Regions from separate parts of the Aeromonas sp. 25-AL00135 genome, predicted to be linked through region 2. Evidence: riboswitches for the same ligand, from Rfam matches in the RefSeq annotation. Region 2 holds a riboswitch; each other region holds the start of a gene.
The links. Region 2 has a riboswitch for cyclic di-GMP ahead of gbpA (N-acetylglucosamine-binding protein GbpA). Riboswitches for the same ligand answer to the same signal wherever they lie in the genome.
Positions count from the first base shown of each region.

Region 1: another riboswitch for cyclic di-GMP. It lies ahead of ACW5XC_RS19660 (glycosyl hydrolase family 18 protein); the one in region 2 lies ahead of gbpA (N-acetylglucosamine-binding protein GbpA).
Region 3: another riboswitch for cyclic di-GMP. It lies ahead of ACW5XC_RS10120 (hypothetical protein); the one in region 2 lies ahead of gbpA (N-acetylglucosamine-binding protein GbpA).
Region 4: another riboswitch for cyclic di-GMP. It lies ahead of ACW5XC_RS19665 (glycosyl hydrolase family 18 protein); the one in region 2 lies ahead of gbpA (N-acetylglucosamine-binding protein GbpA).

Region 1 is NZ_JBSTYQ010000029.1:9,757-14,864, reverse strand. Features, by position in the region: gene ACW5XC_RS19660 (glycosyl hydrolase family 18 protein) at 1-1,205, opposite strand, end outside; cyclic di-GMP riboswitch class I at 1,308-1,395, opposite strand; gene ACW5XC_RS19655 (hybrid sensor histidine kinase/response regulator) at 1,630-5,085, opposite strand.
Region 2 is NZ_JBSTYQ010000010.1:12,155-17,262, reverse strand. Features, by position in the region: gene ACW5XC_RS10885 (M3 family metallopeptidase) at 1-615, opposite strand, end outside; gene ACW5XC_RS10880 (methyl-accepting chemotaxis protein) at 892-2,574, shown strand; cyclic di-GMP riboswitch class I at 2,839-2,924, shown strand; gene gbpA (N-acetylglucosamine-binding protein GbpA) at 2,990-4,411, shown strand; gene cbl (HTH-type transcriptional regulator Cbl) at 4,470-5,108, opposite strand, start outside.
Region 3 is NZ_JBSTYQ010000009.1:36,416-41,523, reverse strand. Features, by position in the region: gene ACW5XC_RS10130 (hypothetical protein) at 1-313, opposite strand, end outside; gene ACW5XC_RS10125 (fimbrial protein) at 413-955, opposite strand; cyclic di-GMP riboswitch class I at 1,819-1,905, shown strand; gene ACW5XC_RS10120 (hypothetical protein) at 1,997-2,314, shown strand; gene ACW5XC_RS10115 (collagenase) at 2,785-5,108, shown strand, end outside.
Region 4 is NZ_JBSTYQ010000029.1:15,195-20,302, forward strand. Features, by position in the region: gene ACW5XC_RS19660 (glycosyl hydrolase family 18 protein) at 1-1,060, shown strand, start outside; cyclic di-GMP riboswitch class I at 1,681-1,768, shown strand; gene ACW5XC_RS19665 (glycosyl hydrolase family 18 protein) at 1,873-4,485, shown strand; gene ACW5XC_RS19670 (M66 family metalloprotease) at 4,560-5,108, shown strand, end outside.

The DNA of each region.
Region 1 (5,108 bases), on a different contig from region 2:
TGGCCCAGCTCGGTGTTGCTCCAGGCACCGTTGTAGTCGTAGGTCATCATGAAGATGTGGTCCATGTAGGGCTGGGCCGCCTTGTAGTCCACATCCTGGATCTTGTCGCCCCCCGCCCCGATGGCCGAGGTGAGCTCATACTGGCGACCGGTCTCGGCCTCCAGCTCGTCGAGCATGGCCCGCAGCTCCTTCATCAGGGCCACATAGGTGGCACCATCACTCGGGCTGCCCAGTTTCGGGTTGGCGCCCTGTCCGCCCGGGTACTCCCAGTCGATATCCACACCGTCGAAGAACTTCCAGGTCTGCAGGAACTCTTTCACCGAGCCGACAAACACATCGCGCTTGGTTTTATCACCGAGGAAGTAGAAGGGGTCGGAGAGGGTCCAGCCGCCGACCGAGGGGAGGATCTTGAGATTCGGATAGGCCTGCTTGAGCGCCATCAGGGCGCCAAAGTTGCCCTTGTAGGGCTCGTCATGAGCAGTGAGGTTGCCTTGCGGCATCTGGATGGCGGCCCATGGATCGTGCATCGCCACCTTGAAGTCGGCGCGACCGGCACACGCCCGCTGCAGCGCCTGGAAGCTCCCTTCGATCTCCTTGAGGCTGTCGTTGAGGCCATCCCCGCCGCAGATGGGGGTGAAACCATAGAGGATATGGGTCAGGTTCTGGGCCGGGATCTTGTCCACCGTAAACTTGCGGCCATAGACTCCCCACTCCACATAGTAAGTCCCCACCACCTTGCCGGACTTGTTGGCGTAGGGCTTGTTGTTCTCCTGCAGCGGCGCCTTGAGTGGCGCCAGATGGCTGCCGTCGGTATCGGCAACCACGATCTCCTTGGCATCAGAGAGGGTACAGCCATCGGCGTTGCACAGCGCCACCTGCATCTGGTAGCGCCCCCCTTTCTTCACCTTGAATTTGGCGCTGCCCGCTGCGGCCGAGGGGCCGGACCACACCTCCTGACCATTTAGCAGTACCTTGGCACTCTGGCCCAGATCGCCGCTCCAGAGGTTCCAGTTCACCTCCACATCGGCGGCATCCTTTACCCTGACCAGATTGTTGTAGGCAGTGGCCGCCTGATCGACTTCAACGATGGAAAACTTGGTGGGACCCCATCCGATGGTGGGCTTGCCGGGCGCCGCAGCATAAGCGGACGAGGCGCAGCACAGACCGACCGCAAGGGCCAGCATGGTAGGCTTTGGACTTAGCATTTTTATATTTCCCTATTTCGTTATGTTGGCAACGAAAAGGGCTACGCCCTGACAGGTAACGCAGACGGCAGTGCGGCCTCTTGGCAAAGGTGCACAACAACCTGTGGTGGCCCCGCTATCTCAAGTACGGCTCATCCCTGGACCGGAAGCTTTGCGTCCCGATCTTGCGATCGGTTTGCCCTTCGGTTACTTCATTTGCGATGCAAAAAATCGCATCCCGACTATAGAGTGAGCCAATCCGGTCTGCCACTGTCGGCGTTCACCGACAGTGGCAAGCCAAAAGAGTAACTGGCAGCCATTACGCAGGAAGATGAAGAGATCTTCGCCAATAAACCTCTGTTTTCGGCATTCATCCATGACCACGGGTCACAGGATCATTGCGCGGTTTTGTGAGCCGGTTCACGGCTAGCCGCCCCGGCTGCGGCTAGCGCATCAGCAGGCTGTTCATCAGGGCCCGCAGTTTGAGTGGTTTGACCGGCTTGCTGATGTAGCCATACCCCCGCTCGCGGATCTGCGCCTGCAACTCGCTCTTGCGATCGGCACTGATGATGATGCCTCCCAGCTCGTCGCCACACACCCGCTGCAGGGCAGCGAGCGCCTCCAACCCGGTCTTGCCGTCGTCGAGGTGGTAGTCAGAGAGCACCAGTCTCGGCACAAACCCTTGTGCCACCAGCTCCTCGGCTTCGGCCAGATCGACGGCACAGCGCACCTCGCAGCCCCAACGGCCAAGCAGGGTGCTCATGGCGGTCAGAATGTCCCGCTCGTTGTCGATACAGAGCACGGCTACACCTTCCAGCTGGCTGTCACGCACCACCGGCGCCGCCAGCTGATGGGCCGTGACCGGCCGGGTCGCCAGATTGAGGGTCACCGCAAAGACCGATCCCTTGCCCGGCCAACTCTGCAAAGTGAGCTGATGACCGAGCACCAGCGAGATGCCACGGGCGATGGCGAGCCCCAGACCCAGCCCCTGCTCCTTGGCGGTGCGGGAGTGATCGAGGCGGGAGAACTCGTCAAAAATAGCCTCCTGCTTGTCCTGCGGGATGCCGGGGCCGTTGTCCCATACCTCGATGCGGATCTTGTCCCCCATCCGGCGGCAACCAAGTAGCACCCGGCCGCCCGGGTTGTAGCGAAACGCATTGGTCAGGAAGTTCTGCAGCACCCGGCGCAGCAGGCGCACATCGCTGTGCACCGCCAGCTTGCTCTCCACCACCGAGAAGTGGATCCCCCCCGCCTGCGCCAGCACCCCGAACTCCGCCTTCAGGTTGTCGAACAGCTCGTGCAGGGCGAAGTCGAGTTTCTTGGCTTTGAACTTGCCCGCCTCAAGGCGCGAGATATCGAGCAGATCGCTGATGAGATCCTCGGTCGCCCCCAGCGCATCGTCGATATGACGGGCGATGCGGGCAGGCTCCTCTTCTGCCGGCAGCATCTCCAGCAGGGAGGAGGTAAACAGCTTGGCCGCGTTGAGGGGCTGGGTCAGATCGTGGCTGACCGCCGCCAGAAAACGGCTCTTGGATTGATTGGCCCGCTCCACCTGCTGGTTGACCAGCAGCAGCTGGCGGTTGAGTTCGGAGAGCTCGCGGGTACGCTCGGCGACCCGCGCCTCCAGATGCTCGTTGGCTTCACGCAGCACCCGTTCGGCATCACGAAACGGCGTGATGTCGGTAAAGGTCATGACGAAACCACCGGCCGGCATGGGATTGCCCTGCATCTCGATCACCCGCCCGTCCGGACGCTCCCGCGCCGAGATATGGGCAATGCCGCGCTTCATAAAGGCGACCCGCCGCGCCACATGATCCTCGATATCACCGGGACCACAGAGCCCCTGCTGGGCGTTGTAGCGAATGATCTCCTCGATGGGGCGCCCTGCCTGAATAAGCCCCGGCGGATAGTGGAACAGCTCGATGTAGCGGCGGTTCCAGGCCACCAGCCGAAGCTCCCTGTCCACCACCGAGATCCCCTGCCCGATATGCTCGATCGCCCCCTGCAGCAGGCCGCGGTTGAAGCGAAACACGTCGGAGGCCTCATCGACTATGGTGGCGATCTCCTCGAGCTGCATGTTGCGCCCCTGCAGGGCAGAGGCGAGCACCAGCCGCGCCGACGAAGTGCCAAACACCCCCGCCAGCAGCCGCTCAGTGTGGGCAATCAGCTCGGCCGAGGCCTGCATCTGTGGCGCCAGGGTGCCGCCCCGCTCACCGGCGAAACGACCAAAGGCGCGTTTGACCCGGCTTGAACCGACAAAGCGGGCCGCCAGCATCTCCAGCTCCTTGACCGAGACCCGCGCCTGATAGAGGGCAGCGGTATCGCGACTCGGCTTGCCGACAAAGTTGGCCGCCTGCAGCCGCTCGCTCACCGCAGGGCGCGACAGCAGCGAGCCCGCCACATAACCGAGCAGGTTGAATAGCAGGCTCAGGAAGATACACCAGGCTCCGAGACTCAGCTCGCGAAATGCGGGCCAGTCCGGCGGCGCCAGCAGTTCGGCCAGCGGAGAACCGGCCAACAGCCCGCTCTCCACCAGCAGGGTGACGAACCAGAGGCTCACCCCGAGGCTCAACCCAAGATAGACCCCCTTGCGATTGCCGTGACGCCAGTAGAGACCGAGCAGCAGGGCCGGCGCAAACTGGGCCACCGCGCCAAAGGAGAGGTAACCGATGCGCGACAAGCTGGTGAGATCGCCGAGCCAGAGGTAGAGCCCCCAGGCCGCCAGCAAGATCAGCAGGATGGCGCCACGGCGCACCTGCAACAGCAGCCGTACCAGCCGCTCGTCACGGCCCTGCCGCCAGAAGCGGCGCAGCAGCACCGGCAGCACCAGATCATTGCTCACCATGATCGCCAGTGCGATGGTGCAGACGATCACCATACCGGTAGCCGCCGAGGTGCCACCGAGAAACGCCAGCATCGCCATGCCATCGAAACCGAGAGCCATCGGCAGACTGATCACATAGGTGTCGGAGGCCATATCGGCACCCACCCACTGCTTGCCCGCCAGCGCCAGCGGCCAGATAAAGAGCCCCATCACGAACAGGTATAGCGGGAAGATCCAGCGCGCCCAGTGCAGATCCTGCCCCTGATTGTTCTCCACCACAGTCACATGAAACTGGCGCGGCAGGCAGATGACGGCGCACATCGCCAACACCGTATAGATGGCAAGCTCCAGCAGGTTACCGGGGCTCACCGCCACCACCTGCGCAAAGAAGTCGCGGGTCACCTGTTCGTGAGCTTCGCCCGGTTTGCTCAGGATCAGCCAGAGGGCGAAGCCCCCCACCGCGATAAAGGCCAGCAATTTGACCACCGACTCGAAAGCAATGGCCACCACCATCCCCTTGTGGTGCTCGGTGGCATCGAGATGGCGGGTGCCGAACAGGATGCTGAACAGCGCCAACAGCAGAGTGACCCCGAGCGCCAGCTCGCTGGTATTGCTGGTCGGGCTGATGCCGCCGCTGTTGACCATCAGCAGATCCAGCCCGGTGACGATGGCTTTAAGCTGCAACACCAGATAAGGGAGGATCCCCATGATGGCGATGAGGGCGATCACCATGGCGAGCCGCTGGGATTTGCCGTAACGGGCGGCGATAAAGTCGGCGATGGAGGTGATGTGCTCGCGTTTGGCCACCAGAATGAGGCGGGCCAGCAGCCGCCAGCCAAACAGAAAGACCAGCATGGGGCCAAGATAGATGGGCACCGGCGACCAGGGGGATTCACTCGCCTGCCCCACGGTGCCGAAGAAGGTCCAGGAGGTGCAGTAGACCGCCAGCGACAGGCTGTAGAGCAGCGGTTGCCCCTTGAGACGGTGCCGTTTGTGCTTGTCTGCCACGAAGGCGATCAGAAACAGCAGCCCCAGATAGGTGAGCGACAATCCGATCAGCAGCCATCCCTGGTGCATCGATAACTCCTTGTCCATGTTGA
Region 2 (5,108 bases):
GAGGATGGCGAACAGCTGCTCCGGGCTCATCTGCTCGTTCTTGCGCACCTTGTAGTCGAAGTAGTCGCGATAGCCCATGGCGCGGGCAAAGCGGTTGCGGATCGCCACCACCTCGAGAAAACCGTTGCCGACCACCCACTGCTCCAGGGTGTGGAACATGGCGAGCGCGCTCTGGCGCACCGCCTCGTTCGGGCTGGCGGCAAGGGAGGTACTCGCGGCGGGCAGGCTGCCTGCGACCTGCTGGCCCTGCTCATCCAGCAGGGTCAGTTTCAGCCCCTTGCGGCGGGCGAACAGCGCCGCCTCGGCAGCCACCAACTCATCCATCAGGGCGGATGCGGCGGGATCTTCAATCACATTGCACTCGAAGAAGGCGATCCAGCCTTGCAGACCGCGCTTGAGATCATCCTCGTCGGCCTGCGCCAACATCTCCCGCAATTCGGGCAGACGGGCCGGATTGGCACAAAAGGCCTTGTAGGCCTGCTCGGCCGCGGTGAAACCGGCCTGATCGTCGCTGGTGCCCATATAGGTGGACCAGAAGAGATCCTCCTTGCGCCTGTGCACCTGCAGGTAGTCGGCGTTGAGCTGGTTGAAGTAATTCCTGGCAATGGAACTCATAAATTCCCTCTTGTTATGGGGTCACCCGCAGCGGGGCCCACTCCTTTTTTTAGTGAAATGCCAAATGATTCACACTCTTTGGCAAAAATTGCGCAGGGATGCGCATCAACACGCTACCAAAAAGTGGGGGTTGCTGTCTGCTGACTATACTGATGTTAAAACGCTCATTTGAGAAAGGTCGGCAAGAGACTGAAAGTAAATGAGTTGTTAACTCTTACGAACTGGCTGCCGCGGTACAGAGCCACATAAAATCAACAGGGAAATGAGGGTTTAGTCATGTTCAAGCTCGGTGATATTACCGTGAGCCGCAAATTGATTTTGCTGCTCGCACTGGCGTTTGTCGGTTTTGTCTCGCTGCTACTTATCTCGGCCAACGCGCTCCAGCGCAATCTGATGAGCGAGCGAGAGGCGCGGCTCAATGCGGTTCTGGAACAGGCCATGAGCCAGATCCAGTTTCTGGCCAGCACCCTGCCAGCAGAGCAGGCCCAGCAGGAGGCGCGCAAGCTGCTGACCAACACCCGCTTTGATGGCAACAACTATTTATTCGTCATCGACGAGAACCGCACCATGGTGGTTCACCCTATCCGTCCCGAACTGGTCGGCCAGAAGATGGGTGAAGGGGGCGCCGCTACCGCCGGGCAGTTCTGGTATCAGATGGTGGATATCGCCAAAGGGGGCAAACAGGGCACCCTGCAATATATCTGGACAGGCCCATCGGGTGAAACCGCCGACAAGCTCTCCATGGTATCCGGCTATCAGCCCTGGGGCTGGATCCTCGGTTCCGGCATGCTGCTGCAGGATATTCAGCAGACCATCTGGGCCCAGTACATGAAGATGGGGACCGCCACCGCCATCGTGATCCTGCTGATGGGGTTGCTGGGCTGGCGCATCACCCACTCCATCGTCTCCCCCCTCAGTCAGATCAACCACGCCATGCAACGGGTCGCCAAGGGGGATCTGGTGGTGAGCATCCCGGTACAGGGCAAGGATGAGCTGGGAGTGGTCGCCCGCTGCACCAACCAGAGTCTCGATGCCATCCGTCACGCCCTGCTGGAAGCCAGTCAGGGGGCTCGCAACGTGGCGGATGCCGCCCTGCGCATCGCCGCCTCTGCCGAGCAGACCAATCAGGCGGTGACCAGCCAGCGGGATCAGCTGGCCCAGCTCGCTACCGCCATGAACGAGATGAGCGCCACCATCTCCGATGTGGCCGGACACGCCGAAAATACCGCGCGGGATACCCAGGAAGCGACCGGAGAAGCCGGGCTCGGCAACCGCGACGTTCACGCCAGCGTGCACGGCATCAAGGCGCTGGCTACCGAGGTGGAGCAGGCCACCCAGCAGGTCAACCAGCTCAAGGAGGGGGTGATGCAGATCAGCGAAGTGACCGCTGTCATCAGCGCCATTTCGGAGCAGACCAACCTGCTGGCCCTCAACGCCGCCATCGAGGCAGCCCGTGCCGGTGAGCAGGGCCGCGGCTTTGCCGTGGTGGCCGACGAGGTGCGCCAGCTGGCCAGCCGCACTCGCCAATCCACCGAAGAGATCCAGAGTACCATTGCCCAGCTGCAGCAACGGGCCGTCACCGCAGCCAATGCCATGGACACCAGCCGCAAACTGGCGGAGAGCAGCGTCAACCAGTCCCAGCAGGCGGGGCAGGATCTCACCCTGATCGTCAACCACATCCAGCATGTGAGCGACATGGCGACCCAGATCGCCACCGCCGCCGAGCAGCAGAGCATGGTGGCCGAGGATATGAACCGCAACGTCAGCGGCATCAACGACTCGGCGCTGGAGATGTCCCAGTCCGCCTCGCAACTGGCGCAGGAGAGCGAGCTGCTGGCCGGTCTCTCCCGCAGCCTGGATGAGCGGCTTGCGGTGTTCAAACTGGGCAAGGAGTCCTCCACTGCGCCAATGATGGCTCCCATATCTCCCCCGTCAGGCGAGCAGCGCGCCCGTCATTGATGACGTCAATCCTTGTCGCCTTGTCACCCGACCTGCCAGCCAAGCTGGCAGGTTTTATTACGCCAACAACACGCAATCAGCATGCATCTTATCGGCATATTCAACGTTAATCGGTGCCATTCACAGATAAGAGAGCAATTTAAAAACAGTCACTTAGAATGATTTGCGCGCCATTGGATGATGCGTTTAAACATTCAACTTCAAATAACGAATCAATGCAGTGCACAATGGTGATGGCCGAACATTTGGCCCATCACTAATCATCTAGTCATTTGGCAAACTGACCGAAAGGTCGGGACGCAAAGCCTCCGGTCTACAGACGTTTTGTCCAGGATAGCGGGGTTGCCACACGCAAGTGTGTATCGGGGAATCCCCAGGCCAACTGACTGCCCACATCTGTCGAACAGAGGAATGTATGGCAGCAAAAATCCAACTCAATCACATCGCAGCGGTGCTGGCTCTGCTGGCCAGCGGCAGCGCCCTGGCCCACGGCTACATCAGCCAGCCCGAGAGCCGCAACTACCTGTGCAAAACCGGTGGCAACAGCCAGTGTGGCGGCGTGCAGTGGGAGCCCCAGAGCGTGGAGGGGCCATCAGGTTTCCCGCAAACCGGCCCGCAGGATGGACAAATCGCCTCGGCGGGCAGCCCGCGCTGGAGCGAGCTGAACATCCAGACCAGCGACCGCTGGACCAAACGTGAAGTACAGCCCGGTCCCTTCGCTATCAGCTGGACATTCACCGCAAACCACGTCACCCGCAACTGGCGCTACTACCTCACCAAGCAGGACTGGAACCCCAACCAGCCGCTCACCCGCGCCTCGTTCGACCTGACCCCCTTCTGCGTCATCGACGGCAACATGGTGCAGCCGCCCAAGCAGGTGACCCATAACTGTATCCTGCCGGAGCGCACCGGTTATCAAGTGATCCTCGGCGTGTGGGAAGTGGGCGACACCAGCAACAGTTTCTACAACATCATCGATGCCAAGTTCAAAGATGGTAGCCAGCCGCCGCTGGAGTGGAGCCAGGCAGGCACCATCTACCCCTCCATCGACCTCGCGGTGGGTGACAAGGCGATGACCCGGGTATTCGATGCCAACGGCGAGCGCCCCGATCTGCAGACCGTACTGACCATCACCACCGCCGAGCAGGGCCAGAAGAACAGCTGGGCTCATGCCCTCGCCAGCAAGATCAACGCCGAACAGAGCCTGATCCGCGCCGGTCAGCAAGGAGCCGATGGCCAGTTCAATCCGATCTACGGCATGAACCCCGTCTATCTGCATCGAGACAGCAAACTGGATCGAGTCGAGATTGACCTGCAACAGCAGCAACCGCCGGTGGTGGACAGTATCAGCGTCAGCGGTCTGGCCAGCGACTATGTGCTGGACAACGGCAAGGCAACCCTCGATTTCACCGTCACCGCACAGGGCGATCTGGCCGTCACCAGCACCCTCTATGACCACGGCGGCGTCGCCAAGGGTGAAAGCAGTGCAGATATCAAAGACAGCAGCCACACCTTCACCATGGCGCTGGAAGGACTCAAGGCAGGTCACCACCAGCTGGTGATCAAGGCCACTCCGAAAGCGGGCGGCGAGACCATCCAGCAGACCATGGATCTGATGTTCAAGGAGCAGAGCAGCGGCGAATATGACTTCGTCTTCCCGAACAACATCAAGTCCTACACCGCCGGTACCAAGGTGCAGCAGCCGAAAAATGGCAAGGTCTATCAGTGCAAGCCCTTCCCCTACAGCGGCTACTGCGTGCAGTGGGCCACCACCGCCACCCAGTTCGAGCCGGGCATCGGCTCCCACTGGCAAATGGCGTGGGATGAAGTGAAGTAACTCGCCACCGGATAGCAAAAGGGGAGCCATTGGCTCCCCTTCTGTCATCTCTTCCGATTCAAATCTGGAAGTCGAGGGCGGGCTCGCTGCCCATGGCGCGGGCCTGAATATCCGCCAGCGCCAGCTCGGGGTTGCAGAGCTGGATAAACTGCCAGGCAAAGTTGTGCTGGAACTGCCCCTGCTTGAGGCCAATCCAGGCGGTGTGGGGGGCAAACAGATGGCTGCCATCGAGCTGCACCAGCCCCTGATCGCGCTGGGTGTCGAACGCCATGTCGGCCAGTATGCCGACCCCCATCTCCAGCTCGACATAGGTCTTGATGACATCGGAGTCCTGCGCCGTCAGCAGGATCTGCGGCTCGATGCCAGCCGCAGCAAAGGCTTCATCCACCCGCACCCGCCCGGTCAACCCGGCTTGATAGGTGACGATAGGCCAGTTGGCCAGCGCCGCCAGCGTCAGATCCCGCTCGCCTGCCAGCGGATGTTGCTCGGGCACCACGATGTTGTGGTGCCAGCGGTAGTAGGGGAATGCCACCACCCCTTCGCTCTTGTCGAGCTGCTCGCTGCTGATGCCGATATCCACCTCGCCGGTCTGCACCAGCCGCACTATCTCCTCCGGGCTGCCCTGACGCAGCTCCAACTGTACCAGCGGGAACTGCTCGCGAAACGCCTTCACCACCCGCGGCAGGGCATAGCGGGC
Region 3 (5,108 bases), on a different contig from region 2:
CCAGATCACTGTTGACGATATCCGAGACAATAAAGCGCTCGCCGGACACCTTGTGATATTGGCCGTTATTGAGAATGCCCAGCTCATCGCTCATGGCACCACGCACGGACATGGAAATAAAAGGCAGTGATGCCACCGTTGCCCCGTCAACCTGACAACCGCTGATTTTCAGCGTGCCCAGTTGCTGAGCCTGCAATGGAATACTGCGCAGCACCTCCAGCGTACAGCCCGATTCGGCTAGTCCATCCGTGAGTTCGTTGGCGTGGACTGATCCCGCCATCATCACCAGTTGCAGCACCATGGCCGCCATCATTGAAGTTTTCATGATTAGGGTTCGATGTGAGGAAACAGAATGTGTGAAGTTGTGGTGGCTCGCACCACCACAACCCTTGTCACACGTTAAGGCACTCTATTACTCGTAGGAGAGAGTAAAGTTGGTCACTGCAGTGAAAGCACCGGCTTTCAGCGGGTTGGTGTCTTGGCTTGCATAGCCTTTCAGCACGGCGCTAAAGGGCAACTCGTTGTCACCGTTGACCAGGCCGAAGGCGGCAGTCGGGGTACCCAGTACGATCGGAGCACCGCCCGGAGCGGTCATCTTGATACCGGCACCCGCGGCGTCACCACCACCGATCACCAGCAGGCTGGGGTCTACCGGGTCTTTGGCACCACTGAAGGTCACCTTGACGGCATCTTCCTTGTCAGAGATTTCACAGTTCAGCAGCTTGATGCTGAACGGCTTGGAGCTGGACTCACCACCGTTGGCCAGCTCTTTGGTGCTGATCTGGCCCATTTCAACTACCTGGTCAACAGACTCAGGGGCTACAGAGCAAGGGGCGTTGATGATTTCACCGTTAAAAGTGACTTTACCGGAACCGGCACCACCAGCAGCAAAAGCGGAGCCGCACATCAGCATGGAACCAACACCCATAGCAACCAGAATCTTATTAGCTTTCATTCGTTTATACCTACATTAACGTGTGTTGTACTGCATCACTCCAATCATGCTGGAGTCACGATATTAAGTGATGCCGCGATATACTGCACAGCAACTGTTGGCGCTCGTCTCTCATTAAGCCGATGAGAAGTCATGCCAATAATAAACTGTGCCTCTTCAGGTTTATTTAAATAAGCAAAAGCAGCACACCGCATCAGGGGTAGTTCCCGCTACACCTCAACTGCACAACTACATACGTCCTTGTCGTCTGTGCAGAAAGCCGCATTCCGCTTTTGCTTGACGAACAAATTAACGACTCGTTTGATGCACATCAAATACATTTTGATTTGTATAAATTTTTTTATAAACACCTAAAAAACAACGACTTAAACCAACAATGAAACATAAAACGATATCATGAAATAAATAAAGTTCATATAAAGGGCATCTATTGCAATATTGTCAGACTATGAATTTAAAGTCGCACACAAAATTTCAACAAGAACACAACAAAGATAATCTATCTATTTTTGACAATAGTTATCAACCACTTCATAAACCGCCCCCTAAAGAGGTAATCAGGTAATCAGGTAATCAGGTAATCAGGTAATCAGGTAATCAGGTAATCAGGTAATCAGGTAATCAGGTAATCAGGTAATCAGGTAATCAAATTATTGGCAGCCCACACATAAATATACATCTACTACATTACATATTAATCATAGATATGACGCGCTAATATAGAGGCTTGTCCGCAATATTCACAGGCATGATTTGAGATAAAAAATAAATATACGTTATTAATTATGCAGACTAACTGTGATCCATCTCTCATGATTTTTAAGCCGATTGATTTCTCAAAGTGGAGTGTTATCATCTAGACATAGAGTAAAGGGCAAACCGATCGAAAGGTCGGGACGCAAAGCCACCGGTCTAAGGGTTTTGATACCTAAGACAGCGGAGCTGCCATCTGAGAAGAGTGATGTTATTGCCGATTTATGGCATTACTCTTTGATTGCGTTGCCCTTTTCGTACAACACCTGTGACGAAAAGGACATAGATATGAAAGCTCAACACACCGCCTCCCGTTTAGTTCGCAAGACAGTTTTCTCTGTATGCACCTCCTTGCTGCTTGGTACCGCCTTGTTGCCATCCACAGCTTCTGCGGCTGATGGCTCAGTGACGTTTACTGGCACTATCTATGAATCTCCATGTGATTTTTCTGACAGCAGCGTGACCTGCTATTCAGGCATGAACAAGCAAACCATGCCTTTGGCTCACTTGCAGCAAGCCGGTCAAATCAGCTCAATTAGCAGCACTATCAGCTACAAAGTGACCAATGCCAGCAACATGGCGATCGTGACTGTCAGCTATCTCTGATGACTCATCTGTAGTGACGCTGAAATTGGCGCGAAACAGATGAGCAGGTGGTGTTGAAAGCAACTCTTATCAGGTCGCCTGTGCTACCCATACAGGCGGCCAATATCTTTTCATCCCGCCTCCTCACGAACAAATAGCTGGCTTTGCTGATTGAGTCACCAGTCATCATGCGCCCAGATAATGTGGCTTAAGCCACAGGGACATCTCGCTTTTCCTGGTCATTTGCTGCATGTCTCGTGTTGATTAAATGAGATCTGACACGCACTTTACACAACTAACAACTTCTTCAATAAAGTCGCATGTGAGCCCTCACTACGGCAGCAGGAGTTCAAAAACAGCAAGCATATAAATCAACGCTATATCATTGATTTATATGTCATTTAAAAAATCATTGATATTCCTTTGAGTCCCTGTAAATTGCCTTGCGATTACTCGCAAGACAATACACAAACAAGAACAAAGGGATAAAAATGAACCGTTCAGGTACCGGGTGGCTGCTGCTGGCAGGCCCCCTGCTTTTGGCTACATCCTCGGCGCAAGCCAACTACTCCCCCAATGACTGGCGACAGTATCAGCTGACTGGCGAATCGAGGCGGCAACTGGCCGCGCGCATCACCGAGATCACCTACGAGCTCAAGGCGCGCAGCAGCAATGCTCCTTACCAGCAGCTCAGGGTCTACCGTCGCTTCGACTGGCAGAGCAGCGATCTCGCTGCACTGGCCGAACAGCAGTGTGGCGAGCCGCAGCTCAAGGTAGATGCGGGCTGGCAGATCCGCTTCGTGCGCTGTGAAGATCGGATTCCGGCGGGCAAGCTCATTCCCGCCAGCAGTTATGACTTTGGTTATGGCCTCAAGCAGGGTCGCTGGGAGCAGCTGGCGGGCACGCCGACCGCCCAGCGGCAGGATCGTCTGCCGCTGCCGCAAGCCATCATCCTGGGTCAGAGTGAAAGGGAGCTGGATCGCTGCGAACTCAACGCACAAGGCCGCTGCGCAGAGTCGGAGTGGCACTATCAGCCGCAGGATTGGCAGCAGTTGCAGGTACTTGAAGAGACCCCGAGCGAGCGGGATGGCCGGTTGGAGCAGATTTTCTTCCGTCTGCAACCGGTGGCAGGCAGTCAGGCGGCCGCTCAGGTCAGCGAGATCCATGTCTGGCGCCGCTATCAGTGGCTGCTGGATCAACTCACGCCTCAGCAGGAGTGTGATGAGCCGCAGGAGCGCAAGGAGGGGAGCAACACCATCCGCTATCGCATCTGCCGTCAGGTGATCCCCACTGGCAGCGAGGTTCAGGTAACGCTGCAAGATAGCGGCTACCAATACCCGGTCGCTGGCGGCGAGTGGCAACCCCTGCCAGAGAGCAAAGCGTGGCAGGAGAGTCGGGTGCTCAATCGCCCCATCGTGCTGGCCAGCAAGGAGGAGCAGCTGGAGTGCCGCCGCGCCAACGGTCGTCTCTGCTCCGAGCCCGAGCTGCCCGATGTGGATCTGCTCGACAGCGATGCCGCCAAACTGGTGGCCGACGTGAGCGGCCAGAACAGTCCTGCCTGGCAGGCGGATTACGGCCACGATGACGCCAAGCTGATGGCGGTGGTGCGCGGCATACGAGCCCTGCTGGCGGCCAACCAGCCGACCCATCCGGCAATGGACAAGCTGCTCTACTATGTGCGCGCCCACAACTACCACGGCGGCGTTGGCAAGGAGAGTGATCAGGTCGCCCGGGCACTGGCCGGGGTGATGATTGATCTGCTCAACCACCCCCTGCTGCTGGGAGCTGAACCGCAGGATCAGGCTGGCACAGTGCTGGAAGCCTGGAGCGTAGCGGCGCAGGGACAGCTTGGGCAAGCCGCCTTCCGCCAGAATGCCGCCCCCATGCTGGCCCAGCTCAACCAGGCGCTCGGCTACGCGGTGCAACATGCGGCACAGATCAATGGCCACAAACCCTGGGCCGATGGCCTGTTCGAGCTGCTCAATCTGGTCGATCAGAGCGCCGCTTACGGTCAGCAGGCTGACTTCAGCGCAGCTGTGCTGCAACAGGAGGCGGCATTGCGCCAGAGCCTGCTGCAACTGGGCCTGAGCGAGCTGGCCCTCTGGAAACAGCGCGATGGCTCACGGGATCTGTTTATCTTCAACAACATCCTCGATGCCCACAGCCGCCTCTACCAGATGATGCGCTACCTCCATCACACCAGCCCGGATAAGGCGATTGCCTATCGCCAACAGCTGGATCGCGATGTCATCGCCATCATGCGCCAGCAGGGGCTGATCCCGGGTGGCCAGCATCCGGCCGCCATGCTGGAAGAGGTCTCCCTGACCCTCTCCAGCTACTACCTCACCTACACGGATCGCACCAGCGAAGCCTGTGTCAGCGGCGAGTTCGCCGGGCTTTGTACCCCGATCCGCATGGAAGATATTCTGCCGTTCGAGCACACCTGCTCACCCACCCTGCGTCTGCGCGCTCAGGATCTGACTCAGGCTCAGGCCGAAGGGATCTGCCGCGAGCTGGGTGATGAAGAGCAGCGCTTCCACCAGCAGATGGAGACTGGCTGGCAACCGGTGGCCGATGATCACAACGAGGCGCTGGAGCTGGTGATCTTCAACTCCTCCGCCGACTGGGGCCGCTACGGCAGCGCGCTGTTTGGCGTCTCCACCGACAATGGCGGCATCTATATCGAGGGGGATCCGGCTCGCCCCGGCAATCAGGCCCGCTTCTTCGCCTATGAGGCGGAGTGGAAACGCCCTGCTTTCCAGGTGTGGAACCTGCGCCACGAGTACATTCACTATCTGGATGGCCGCTTTAACCA
Region 4 (5,108 bases), on a different contig from region 2:
CACCTATGACAACGATCGCTCGGTCAAGGCCAAGGGGCAGTATGTGCTGGCCAACAAGCTCGGTGGCCTCTTCTCCTGGGAGATCGATGCCGACAACGGTGACATCCTCAACGCCATGCACGAGGGGCTGGGCCACGGCGAGGGGACGACTCCACCAGCCAACAAGCCGCCGCTGGCCAATGCAGGCAGTGACCTCAAGGTGACCGGCCCGACCGAGGTGACGCTGGATGGGTCGGCCTCCCACGATCCGGAAAACAGCGCGCTCAGCTACAGCTGGAAGCAGATCTCCGGGCCGCAGGCTGGCTTGCTTGATGCCACTCAGGCCAAGGCCCGCGTTGTACTCGATGCGGTGACTGCCGACATCAATCTGGTGTTCGAGCTGACAGTGACCGATGACCAGCAGTTGAGTGCCAAGGATCAGGTTGTTGTCACCAACAAGGCGCCGCAGGCCAATCTGGCGCCGGTGGTGAGTGTACCTGCTACGGCCTCTGTGGAGGCGGGCAAGCAGGTGACCATCAAGGCGACCGCCTCTGATCCGAACGGTGATCCGTTGACTTATCAGTGGAGTGTGCCGGCAGGCATCACCGCAACGGGTCAGAACAGCGCCACTCTGGTGGTCACCGGCCCGAGCGTCACCAGCGACATCGGCTATGACTTGGGCGTCACCGTCTCCGACGGCGGGCTGGATGCCAGCGCGGCAACTCGTCTGACGGTCAAACCGGCCAGCAGCGGCGGTGGTTGCACGGCAACCGATCCGGATGCGGCCAACTGGCCAGTCTGGAAAGCAGCCAGCACCTATAACAGCGGCGACAAGGTGAGTCACAACCAGCTGGTGTGGCAGGCCAAGTACTGGACCCAGGGCAACGAGCCTAGCCGCACCGCGGATCAGTGGCTGCTGGTGAGCAAGGTGCAACTGGGTTGGGATGCCAATGTGGCCTACAACGGTGGCGAGCTCACCACCCATAACGGCCGTCAGTGGAAGGCGCAGTACTGGACCAAGGGCAATGAGCCCGGCAAACACGACGTCTGGCAGGATATGGGAGCCGCCAGTTGTAAATAAGCATTGAATGGTGGCGGGGCATGCCAGTCATGCCCCGTTTTTTCTCCCCGCTTCGCCACATTCTGGCGGGTCTGCCAATCGGTTTCCCCACCCAGCTTCTCTTTTGTGCCTGCAAAGCGGCCCTTCCGGGCTAGTGATTAATGCTCTCCCCGATAGCTGGCATCTGTGCCACACGCTGCTCTTTGCCAGCCATTGAGGCTGTTGATAAGCCAGATCATCCCGGCCAGTGGCAAGGCATAAATCGTCAAACGAACAAATTTGTCGTATCTGGATAACCGGGTGCGTGAGGGCAATTCGCTGGGCATGAAGACACCTGCTGGCCATGCAAAGCGGCGATTATAAATTCATTAGTTGCGATACAGATGGGTCTTTTGTCGCATATTGTTCTTACTCATTGATTTTTCTCAATTTGGTGTGATGCAGATCAAAAAAATGATGTGAGGTATCTGGTTGGAGGTGATGAGATTAGGTCTACATATCCGGCTGTTTTTTAAACATTAATTTCTTGAAAGTGGGTAATTGTCGGGGTTGGTAACTGGTGGGCTGGCAATGGTCCGATTTGCTTACTTATCAGAATTACCCTACAGTCAATCGGCGATTATTTATCGCCAGAAATAACGTTGTGACAAGGGCAAACCGATTGAAAAGTCGGGACGCAAAGCTTCCGGTCTAAGGGTCAAGACGACCTAGGATAGCGGGGCCACCACAGTAGAATGCAGGCTGCCTTTGCCAAGGGGCGGCCGTTTTTGTGTCACCTGTCGTGTTGCGTTGCCCTTTCGTTTTTCCCATAACGAAACGAAAAGGAAAGCAATATGCTAAGTCCAAAACCTGCACTGCTGGCCATGATGGTCGGCACCCTGCTCGCCTCCGCCGCCGCTTATGCGGCAGCTCCCGGCAAACCCGCCATCGGTTGGGGCCCCACCAAGTTTGCCATCGTCGAAGTCAACCAGTCCGCGACCGCTTATAACGAGCTGGTCAAGGTGAAGGATGGCGCCGATGTGACCGTCACCTGGAATATCTGGAACGGCGATATCGGCCAGAGTGCCAAGGTGCTGCTGGATGGCAAGGAAGTCTGGTCCGGTCCCTCTTCCGCCGCGGGTACCGCCACCTTCAAGGTGCACAAGGGGGGCCGCTATCAGATGCAGGTCGCGCTGTGCAACGGCGATGGCTGCACCCTGTCTGATGCCAAGGAGATCGTGGTCGCCGATACTGATGGCAGCCACCTCGTACCGCTCAAGCCTGCTCTGCAGGAGAATAACAAACCCTATGTCAACAAGTCCGGCAAGGTGGTCGGCACCTACTATGTGGAGTGGGGGGTCTATGATCGCAACTTCACCGTGGACAAGCTGCCAGCCCAGAACCTGACCCATATCCTCTATGGCTTCACCCCGATCTGTGGCGGTGATGGCCTCAACGACAGCCTCAAGGAGATTTCCGGCAGCTTCCAGGCGCTGCAACGTGCCTGTGCCGGGCGCAAGGATTTCCAGGTCGCCATTCACGATCCCTGGGCCGCGCTGCAAAAAGGGCAGGGGTCACTGGTCGCCTGGGATGAGCCCTACAAGGGCAACTTCGGCAACCTGATGGCCCTCAAGCAGGCCTATCCGGACCTGAAGATCCTCCCCTCCGTCGGTGGCTGGACTCTCTCCGATCCCTTCTTCTTCATGCATGACAAAGCCAAGCGTGACGTGTTCGTCGCCTCGGTCAAAGAGTTCCTGCAGACCTGGAAGTTCTTCGACGGTGTCGATATCGACTATGAGTTCCCGGGTGGCGATGGCGCCAACCCCAATCTGGGGGACAAGACCAAAGATGGGGAAACCTATGTGCTGATCATGAAGGATCTGCGCGCCATGCTCGACGAGCTGGAGGCCGAGACCGGTCGCACCTATCAGCTCACCTCCGCCATCGGTGCCGGTTACGACAAGATTGAGGATGTGGATTACAAGGCTGCCCAGCAGTACATGGACCACCTCTTCGTGATGAGTTACGACTACAACGGCGCCTGGAGCAATACCTCCCTGGGTCATCAGGCCAACCTCTATCAGGCCACCAACGGCTCGGCCAACAAGCGCTACAACACTGAGGCAGCGGTGCAGCAGCTGCTGGCGCAAGGGGTCGACTCCGGGAAGCTGGTGATCGGTGCCGCCGCCTACGGTCGCGGCTGGAAAGGGGTGAGCGGATATCAGGGCAACGATCCCTTCACCGGCACCGCCACCGGCAAGATCAAGGGCACCTGGGAAGATGGCGTGCTGGATTATCGCCACATCGTCAACAGCCATATGGGCGCAGGCTGGGAGTACAACTACGACGAGACTGCCGAAGCGGCCACCCTGTTCAAGCCCTCCACCGGCGAGCTGATCACCTATGACGACGAGCGCTCGGTCAAGGCGAAAGGCCAATACGTGCTGGCCAACAAGCTGGGCGGGCTCTTCTCCTGGGAGATCGATGCCGACAACGGTGACATCCTCAACGCCATGCATGAAGGCCTGGGGCACGGTGAAGGGGTCACTCCGCCAGCCAACAAGCCGCCAGTAGCCAACGCGGGCAGCGATCTGAGTGTCACCGGCCCGACCGAGGTGACGCTGAACGGCTCCGCGTCCCACGACCCGGAAAATGGCGCCCTCACCTATAGCTGGAAGCAGATCTCCGGCCCGCAGGCTGCCCTGCTAGATGCCACTCAGGCCAAGGCCCGGGTTGTACTCGATGCGGTGTCCGCCGACATCAATCTGGTATTCGAGCTGACGGTGACCGATGACCATCAACTGACCGCCAGGGATCAGGTGGTGGTGACCAACAAGGCGCCGCAACCCAACCTGCCACCGGTGGTCACATTGCCTGCCAGCGTCAAGGTGGAAGCGGGCAAACAGGTGAGCATCACTGCCAAGGCATCCGACCCCAATGGCGACGAGCTGATCTATCAATGGCAAGTGCCTGCCGGTATCACGGCGACCGGCCAGAACAGTGCCACCCTGGTGGTCACCGCCCCGGCGGTGGATACCGAAACCGGTTATGACCTTTCAGTGACCGTCTCCGATGGCGCACTCGACACCAACGCGGCCACCCGTCTCACCGTCACACCAATCAACGAAGGCGGTGAGGGTGGCTCTTGTAACACCACAGATCCGGAAGCAGCCAACGTTCCCGCATGGCAGGCCAGCAAGGTCTACAACGGCGGTGACAAGGTGAGCCATAACCAGCTGGTATGGCGTGCCAAGTACTGGACTCAGGGTAATGAGCCGAGCCGCGCCGCCGATCAGTGGGCGCTGGTGAGTCAGGTTGATCTGGGTTGGAACGCAGCCGTTGCCTACAACGGCGGGGATCTCACCAACCACAACGGCCGTCAGTGGAAGGCTAAGTGGTGGACTCAAGGCAATGAGCCGGGCAAGCACGATGTCTGGCTGGATATCGGGGCAGCAAGCTGTAACTGAGGCCTCCTCACCAATGAGGGGGCATGGCGACATGCCCCCTCATTCCCGGTAGCAATATGAACGAGAACCCGACAATGACCACAAATGTGACCCGAATCGCAGCCCTCATCATGGCAACCCTGGCGGCTGGCCCCTTGTCTGCCACCACCTCGCCCCTGATATTCAATGACACGACACCGCAAAGCGATCTGACCGGCAGCCTGGCTGCCAGCGTGCAGTTTGCCCAGAGCCAGATCCTGCCGTCTCATCCCAAGGAGGGGGATCGCCAACCCATCCTGACCAGCCTGCGCAAGAGCCTGCTGCTGGTGAAACCGCTCCAGGCCGACGGGGTGACCCCGATGACGGTGGAGGCCCGTGACGGCAGTGGCACGCTGCTTGGCACCCTGACCTTGTCACCGCCATCGGCGCTGCCCGAGACTGTCTACCACCTCGCGGGGGTTCCCGAAGGGGGAGTGAGCTTCATCCCGGAGAGCGGCACCACTGCCGTCATCAGCAGCAGTGCTGATTTGGCCAAACTGAGCGACAAGAGCGGCGCCTTCCTCAAGGATCGGCTCACTGGTCGCGCGCTGGTGGAGATCCAGACCGCCGACGGCCGCTGGGTTCGGGATATCTACCTGCCCGTG